Undibacterium sp. KW1: one gene and its partner. The protein of the gene in region 1 interacts with the protein of each later gene in a pairwise test. Links are inferred from orthologs where the notes say so. Each region holds a gene or a part of one and is shown on either strand. Other genes may lie near its edges.

Region 1 (4,199 bases):
TAATTACCGTTAGGCTGTTCGAGCAACAAGAGATTATGAAAGTCGTGGGCATCCCGCAAGAACGCCAAATCATCTTCTGTGCGGCCCTTGCCTTCCAGCTCTGCAGCATAGGCATACCAGAGCCTGGCCTGGCCCATTAAATCCAGCGCTACATTGGTCAATGCCATGTCCTCTTCCAGCGCAGGGCCCTTGCCGCACCATTGCGACAGGCGCTGGCTGAGTATCATGGCATTATCTGCCAGACGCAAAACGTGGTTGAACTTGTCATTGAGCTTATGATTGAACTCGTTCTCTGACATCTCAATTCTCCAGAATTATTTAGCTATGATGTATAGACAGAGTTCAATTACAGATTCTTGACTTCATCCGGCATGGGAAAGAAGGTCGGATGACGATATACCTTGCTGTTTGATGGCTCAAACAAAGCTTCTTTATCGCCAGGGCTGCTGGCAAAAATATCACCAGCACGTGCCACCCAGATGCTGACGCCTTCATTGCGACGTGTGTAGACATCACGCGCGTGGTTGATCGCCATTTCGGCATCCGGAGCATGCAGGCTTCCCACATGTTTATGCGCCAAGCCATGCTGGCTGCGGATAAATACTTCCCACAAGGGCCATTCTTTGCTCATGATCTGTCTCCTGCTCTCTTATATATTTTTTTATGCGCTCTTTTTGTGTTGTTGCTGCTTGTCGGCATGGGCCTGCAAGGCATCACGGAACCACGCGCCGTCGTCATAGGCCTTGACACGGGTACGCAGACGTTCGCGGTTGCAGGGCCCATTGCCTTTCAAGACCTGGTAAAACTCTTCCCAGTTAATTTCACCAAAATCATAATGGCCACGTTCTTCATTCCATTTGATGGCAGGATCAGGCAGTTCCAGGCCCAGGTATTCAATCTGCGGCACAGTCTGGTCTACCATGCGCTGACGCAGTTCATCATTGGAAAAAAGCTTGATACGCCATTGCGCAGATTGAGCGCTATTCACCGATGCTGCATCAGACGGGCCAAACATCATCAGAGCTGGCCACCAGTAGCGATTCAATGCATCTTGCGCCATGGCTTTTTGTTCTGCTGTGCCACGGCACAAGGTCATCATGATGTCGTAACCCTGGCGCGCATGGAAGGATTCTTCCTTGCAGACGCGTATCATGGCACGTGAATATGGACCGTAAGAACAGCGGCACAAAGGTATCTGGTTGATGATGGCTGAGCCATCAACCAGCCATCCTATCGCACCCATATCAGCCCAACTCAGGGTCGGGTAATTGAAGATGCTAGAATACTTGGCTTTACCGGAATGCAGGTCGGCCAGCAGCTCATCGCGTGACACACCCAGAGTTTCGGCAGCGCTGTAAAGATACAGACCATGCCCTGCCTCATCCTGGATTTTTGCCAGCAAGATGGCTTTGCGTTTTAAGGTGGGAGCGCGGGTAACCCAGTTGCCTTCTGGCAGTTGACCAACTATTTCGGAATGCGCATGCTGGGAGATTTGTCGTATCAATGTTTTTCTATAGGCATCCGGCATCCAGTCTTTGGCTTCAATACGGATACCGGCATCGATGCGCTCCTGGAAAGCACGCTCGGCATCGCTCAACTCTTCTGCAGTTTTGAGCTTGCTCAAGCCGGTCTCGACTAATTGTGCATACATGAAACACTCCTTGGCATCCTGAGGATGCGAACATGGAAGATTGATCTGCGTCAAACAATTATATGATACAGTTTTTATTAATGTTTAAGTTTTTTTGTATCATTTTAATTTTTTGAGGGATTTACCCCTCATCAGCTACACCATAGGTAAAATCTGGACAACAACCAATACTTACATACCATCACTTACACAGCCGCATGCAGACCAGCACTGCCATCCAAACCTGGATAGACCAGCAACTTACCAATAATCCACCAAGGGCAAAATCCCTGGTGATGACGGTCTTTGGCGATGCCATTGCCCCGCATGGCGGTACGATATGGCTAGGTAGTTTAATCTCATTAATGAGTCATTTTGGCATTAATGACAGATTAGTACGCACCAGCGTGTTCAGACTGGCCGAAGAAGGCTGGCTGGAAGCCAGACGGGATGGCCGGCGCAGCACTTATCAACTGGCAACCGCAAGCTATGCCAGGTTCCAGCATGCCTACAAGCGCGTGTATGTGCCACAAACGGGCAAATGGGATCACTACTGGACCCTGGTCATCATGAGTGGCGACGATACCTCCACCGGCAATAAAGCCAGCCTGAAAAAAGAATTGCTGTGGGAAGGTTTTCGCATGATCAATGCCGGTGTATTTGCCCATCCCCAGGCAGATACTGCAGCCCTGCAAAATGTGTTGGGACGAAATGGCTTCGCGGGATTATGTACGGTTTGCCGCACCAGTGATTTAAACTTGCCCAATGCCCGCCCGCTACCATCACTGATCGCCAGCCATTGGCAACTCGATGAAGTGAATATCGCCTACAAGAATTTTATTGAAGCATTCTCGCCTCTGAAAAAACTAGTGCAAGGACAAAATTTGCCTGAGCACGCGGCCTTTGTTATTCGCAGTCTGTTGATACATAGCTTCCGTCGCACCCAACTGCACGATCCCAACTTACCAAGCAGCTTGCGACCTGAGGGTTGGCTAGGTGATGAGGCATACCGGTTATGCCGTGATCTTTACCGGGCCTGTTTCCGGCCAGCAGAAAATTTATTGAGCCAGGCACTTGATCCTGAACATCGACAAGATGGCGGTTTGAGTTTACAGGAAAGGTTTGGCGGGCTTTTTTAAAGCCATAAATTTGGTTTATATCATTTTGGCTTGCTTAGTTGCTTAGTATTAAAAGCACGCGCGCGTTGAAGTACCCGCTTATAGTCACGTCTTAGGCAGTTGCTCGGCAAGCGCAACTTATGCCCTCAGCTACCCGGATATAAGCCAGGTTATACGTATTCTCATACTGCATTTCGCCAATCAGCTCTGCCGCGTGTTCACGCATGCGGGCAACGACAGTATCAATTCCATCGACAGCAAACATGATGCGGTGCAGACCAAGCGTGTTCACCGGCGCATTTGCCGCCCAAAATCTGATCGCGTCCCTTCAGTTAAAACAATCATGAGAACCTCGATACACGCATCTAACGCAAAGACTTGAACAGCAAATTTGCCGACAATACTGTCGATGCAGGTAGTGAGTCGCCCAGGTTGCAAGAGAGCCAGCCTCAAATTCGTCGCTCCAGCGCAGGCTGGAGCCCAGCGTCGTTGGTTGACGGGACGTGCGGTGAGGAAGAGAACGTTTCAGCAATGGGGAAATAGAGAACCTGAGCCCCAGAGTAAAAGCAGAAATTTCTCTCTATTCTTGCCTTTCTCAGTGCCCCTCTGTGTCTCCGTGCCTCTGTGTTGAGAGGTCTTGACGTAGTTTTTGTTTGCTACGGCCCGATGCATTTCCGTTCGCGCAAAAGCAAAACCCCCACACAATAGCTTGTGTGGGGGTATGCGGAATAAAAGCCTGACGATAACCTACTTTCACACTGGTTGCAGCACTATCATTGGCGCGTAATCGTTTCACGGTCCTGTTCGGGATGGGAAGGGGTGGTACCGATTAGCTATGGTCATCAGGCATAACTTGTTGATTCGTTGATCGCTACGTTGTTTTGTAGCTGGCAACAAATCCAATTCAGAAGAAGTTAAGTAGAGTGTGCGATCTTATTCGCACTAATCAAATTTGTTTTGTTACCCCAAGCGAGACCATCGCTTGAGGTAGTGGTTGTGACTGCTGTCGAACTTGCCTGCTGTTTCCACAGCTAGCACATTTCGCAAACACTTCACAATACTTGTCGTAGCCTATTACCTGCTAAGGTTATAGGGACAAGCCTTACGGGCAATTAGTACTGGTTAGCTTAATGCATTACTGCACTTCCACACCCAGCCTATCAACGTCCTGGTCTCGAACGACCCTTTAAAGAGATCAAGTCTCTGGGAAGTCTCATCTTAAGGCGAGTTTCCCGCTTAGATGCTTTCAGCGGTTATCTCTTCCGAACATAGCTACTCGGCAATGCCACTGGCGTGACAACCGATACACCAGAGGTTCGTCCACTCCGGTCCTCTCGTACTAGGAGCAGCCCCCTTCAAACTTCCAACGCCCACGGCAGATAGGGACCAAACTGTCTCACGACGTTTTAAACCCAGCTCACGTACCACTTTAAATGGCGAACAGCCATACC
Region 2 (4,202 bases), 3.3 Mb from region 1 along the record:
CGATAGAACGCGCCCTGCAAAAAGCCCATGGTGTGGTGGCGCAAGCCGCTGCCGAACTGGGTTTGAGCCGCCAGGCCTTATACCGGCGTATGGACAGGCTGGGCATCAGTCGTAGCGCATGACAGAGCAAACGCCATCAGCCAACGGCACCAATAAAAAGCCGCTGTTTTCCATGCTCACGCGACTGAGCCTGTTGATCATCGCGATTTTATTGCTGGCAGTTGCAGTCAGCATGCTGATGCTGCATTTATTGCCAGAACAGGTCTGGCTGGCTGCCGGACTCAGTTTGCTGATTATCTTGCCCTTGGGTGTGGGCATAGTACGCAGCCAGTTGCAAGCCATGATACGTTTATTCCATACCCTTGCCGGTACCGTCATCAGCTACCAGGACAATGATTTTTCCATAGGTGTACACTGGCCCTTGCAAGACGAGTTGGGTGAACTGGTAGATGCCCACAATGCCTTGGGCGATGTCTTGCGCAAGCAAAGATTGAATCTGGTACAGCGTGAATTGCTGCTTGATACCATGGTGCAGAACACGCCAGTGGCGATGATGCTGGTGGCTGACCACGGCCCCATTGTCTTCGCCAATATCGCGGCCAGGCAATTGCTGAACCAGGGACGCAAACTCGAAGGTTTCAGTTTTAATGAAGTGATGACACAAGTCTCGGCCTCATTGCGGGAGGCCATACTGCGCGGTGGCGATGGCTTGTTCACAGTAGCAGCCAAAGATGCAGAAGAAGAGGAAGAGGTATATCACCTGGCGCGCCGCCACTTCAGCCTGAATGGCCGTCATCATGAATTATTTTTGCTGCGCCACCTGACGGTGGAATTGCGCCGCCAGGAAGTGCAGACCTGGAAAAAAGTCATACGTGTGATCAGTCATGAACTCAATAACTCACTGGCACCGATAGCCTCGCTGGCGAATTCTGCTGCGGTACTGGTAAGCCGTGGCCAAACCGAGCGCCTGCCCGGTATTTTGCTCACGATAGAAGAACGCACCCGCCATCTGGAAAGTTTTATCGATGGTTATGCACGCTTCGCCAAGCTGCCGACACCGAGGCTGGAGAGTACCCACTGGGATAACTTTATCGCAGGCCTGAAGTCACAGGTCATCTTCACCGTGACTGACAGCTTGCCTGAAGAACCTGTCAACCTCGACAGGGCACAAATGGAACATGCGCTGCTGAACCTGTTGAAGAATGCCCATGAGTCTGGCTCACGGGAAGATGAAGTATTTCTAAACATACGCAACTTGCAAGGCATCATACGCATAGAAGTCATGGACAGGGGTAGCGGCATGACAGATACGGTGATGTCGAATGCCCTGATCCCCTTTTACTCCACCAAACGCAGTGGCACAGGCCTGGGCCTGGCACTGGTGCGTGAAATCATAGAAGCACATGGCGGCAGGATCAGCCTGCAAAACCGTGAAGGCGGCGGCCTGAACGTCAGCCTGTTCCTGCCTGTATCACCCTAAGCAAATGCGATTGGTAAAACGATCAACATGCACAACCCGGCGGCACGGCGGTTGCTGGCAGTAATGCTGCCGCCATGCGCCTGTATCACGCGCTGGGTAATCGCCAGCCCCAGGCCATAGCCTTCACTGCTTTGTTCTGCCAGCACACTACGGTAGAAAGGCTGGAAGATGCTCTGCAATTCAGCTTCCGGCACGCCTTCGCCTTCATCCAGGATGGATACATGTAATTGCCTGCCCAGTACTTCTGCGTGAAGGGTCACGGCAGTATCGGGACGGGTATGCCGTATCGCATTGCGCAAGACATTTTCCATCGCCCGGTGCAGCAATTCATAGCGCCCCAGTACGCACACCTTGCTGATGGCATCGACAGAATATTCAGTCTTGAACGCCTTGCCTGCGGTCTTCGCTTCAAAGTGGGCATTGTCAGTCAAGTCAGCGAATAATTCATCCATGTGTATCAGGTCTTGCCCTGCATGGGCACCTGCTTCGAGACGCGACAGTGTCAGGATTTCACCGACCAGTTTATCCATGCGCACGGCTTCCCTGTCCATGCGCACCATGTATTCTTCTGCCTTGTCCGGCTGCTGGCGCGCCAGGCCTATCGCTGCCTGCAAACGTGCCAGTGGTGAACGCAGTTCATGTGATACATCATGTAAGAGACGGCGCTGGTTTTGCAGTGAACCTGTCAACTGCTCGGCCATGCGGTCAAAGTCGCGGCCCAGATCAGTCAGTTCATCCTTGCGCTTGCCCATGCTGTCCCCTATGCGCGTCTGTAGCCTGCCATTTGTCAGTTCATGAAAAGCCTCGCTGAGCCTGCGTATAGGCTTGGACATATACCAGGCCATCAGAGCCGCAAACAGCAGGCTGGCAAACAGGGCAACCGTCATGGGAATGAAGGCTCGCGAATCGCCGCCATCATGCGGTGGCTTGCGCATACCCATAGGCACCCGCCCAGGCTCACCAGGCGGACCACCGGGCCTGGCTGCATCACGAAAATCCGGACCGGGACCATGTTTGAATTCAGAACCAGAACCTGAGCCGGGGCCGCGCCTGTCTTCATGCTGGGGTTTGTCGGGCTGCACAGCCATTACCGCAGCCCTGGCCATGTCTTCGTTGCTGCGTTTGATCCAGAAGGTCACACTGATACCGGCGATGGCCGTCAATTGGGCCAGCCAGATGAAGAAAAAGAATTTCCAGAACAAGCGACCGAGTTTCAGCATACTGAGTTTAGGCATCATTACTCGCTTATTCACTTACTCGCGCGTCAGCATATAACCCTGGCGATATACCGTCTGTATGACAGTACGGCCATCGGCAAAGGCGCTGATCTTTTGTCGTATACTGCTGAGGTGGACATCGATATTCCTGTCGAATCTGGCCAGTGGGCGGCCCAGACCCTGCTCGGACAATTCATTCTTGCTGACAGTTTGTCCGGCATTTCTTGCCAACAACTCCAGCAAAGTGAATTCAGTGCTGGTCAGGTCCAGCATTTTATTATTCCATTCTGCGCGGCGCTGGCCCGGCCATATCTGCAGTGCACCCACGACCAGGCATAGTCTGTCCTGGTCGGCATTCATGCCACTCTCGGTACGGCGCAGGATGGCCCTGAGCCTGGCCAGCAATTCGCGTGGGGTACATGGTTTGGGCACATAATCATCGGCCCCCAGTTCAAGACCGATGATGCGATCGACATCATCGCCACGCGCCGTCAGCATCAGCACCGGCATGCGGCTGTGCTCGCGGATGCGGCGCAGGGCTTCGATGCCATTCATGCGCGGCATCATGACATCCAGCACTGCTATCGCATGCTGGCCAGACAAAGCCTCTGCTACGGCTTGTTCGCCATCATGTACGGTAGTAATGGCAAAACCCTCACGCTCAAGATATTCCTTGAGCATGCCTATCAGTTCGACGTCATCGTCTGCGAGCAATACCTTGGTCATAAAGTGTGGGGATATGAATTCTATGTACTGATGATAGCAAAGCCATCTATGTACGCGTGCAAATTTACCTGCTTTTACAGTCGCACTTCTTTGGTGACACAAAATCCTTACCTAACTTTACCTTTGCTTTACTGCACTTAACAAGTCATCAAGACACAATGCAGCAACACCAATGTAATACCCACAGCAAGGAAAAAACATCATGGAAAAGCATGGCAATCAACTGGAAACTGATCTTCATACCCTGATGCAGTCATCTGCCTCACGCAGGCAGATGCTGCGCTGGATATCGGCGGGTGGCGCTGCGACCTTGTTAGGCTGTGGTGGTGGCAGTGACGCCTCCACCTCAACAACGACTTCATCAACGACAAGCACCACAGGTACAACTACAGGCACAAGCACAGGAACAACAGGCAGCACGACTTCCTCCTGCAGCATCATCCCGGAAGAAACTGCCGGACCTTATCCCGGTGACGGCAGTAACAGCAATGGTGTCAGTATTGCCAATGCGCTGGCGCTGTCCGGCATAGTGCGCAGTGATATACGTTCCAGTATTGCCGGTGCCAGCGGTGTGGCGGCAGGTGTGCCCCTGACCATCAAGCTGCAACTCGTGAATACCAAAACCAGTTGCGCTTCGCTGGCGGGTTATGCGATCTACCTGTGGCATTGTGACAGGGATGGCAATTATTCCATGTATTCATCCGGGGTCACCGCAGAGAACTACCTGCGCGGCGTGCAGGAGACGGACAGCAATGGCAGTGTCAGTTTCACCACGATCT

The links. The genes of interacting proteins can lie anywhere in the genome.
Region 2: the proteins of paaX (region 1) and UNDKW_RS24540 interact in binary tests that used the Escherichia coli proteins (3 or more experiments, as listed by UniProt). The link is inferred for Undibacterium sp. KW1 from one-to-one orthologs.

What each region holds. Positions count from the first base shown.
Region 1 is NZ_AP018439.1:2,131,633-2,135,831, reverse strand. The notes cover bases 859-3,808. They hold paaX (phenylacetic acid degradation operon negative regulatory protein PaaX), read left to right. Parts: upstream 859-1,848; coding sequence 1,849-2,769; downstream 2,770-3,808. Other genes in these bases: UNDKW_RS09465 (hypothetical protein), read right to left, coding at 2,861-3,040; paaA (1,2-phenylacetyl-CoA epoxidase subunit PaaA), read right to left, coding at 859-1,651. In the rest of the region: 1,2-phenylacetyl-CoA epoxidase subunit PaaC, read right to left, coding at 1-299; 1,2-phenylacetyl-CoA epoxidase subunit PaaB, read right to left, coding at 347-631; more of paaA, read right to left, coding at 662-858. UniProt on the Escherichia coli protein: Negative regulator of the paaZ and paaABCDEFGHIJK catabolic operons. Binds the consensus sequence 5'-WWTRTGATTCGYGWT-3'. Binding of PaaX is specifically inhibited by phenylacetyl-coenzyme A (PA-CoA).
Region 2 is NZ_AP018439.1:5,471,433-5,475,634, forward strand. What follows is about bases 597-3,549. They hold UNDKW_RS24540 (ATP-binding protein), read right to left. Parts: upstream 2,716-3,549; coding sequence 1,477-2,715; downstream 597-1,476. Other genes in these bases: UNDKW_RS24535 (PAS domain-containing sensor histidine kinase), read left to right, coding at 597-1,480; UNDKW_RS24545 (response regulator), read right to left, coding at 2,734-3,423. In the rest of the region: UNDKW_RS24530 (sigma-54 dependent transcriptional regulator), read left to right, coding at 1-122; more of UNDKW_RS24535, read left to right, coding at 119-596; UNDKW_RS24550 (intradiol ring-cleavage dioxygenase), read left to right, coding at 3,626-4,202. UniProt on the Escherichia coli protein: Histidine kinase member of the two-component regulatory system CpxA/CpxR which responds to envelope stress response by activating expression of downstream genes including cpxP, degP, dsbA and ppiA.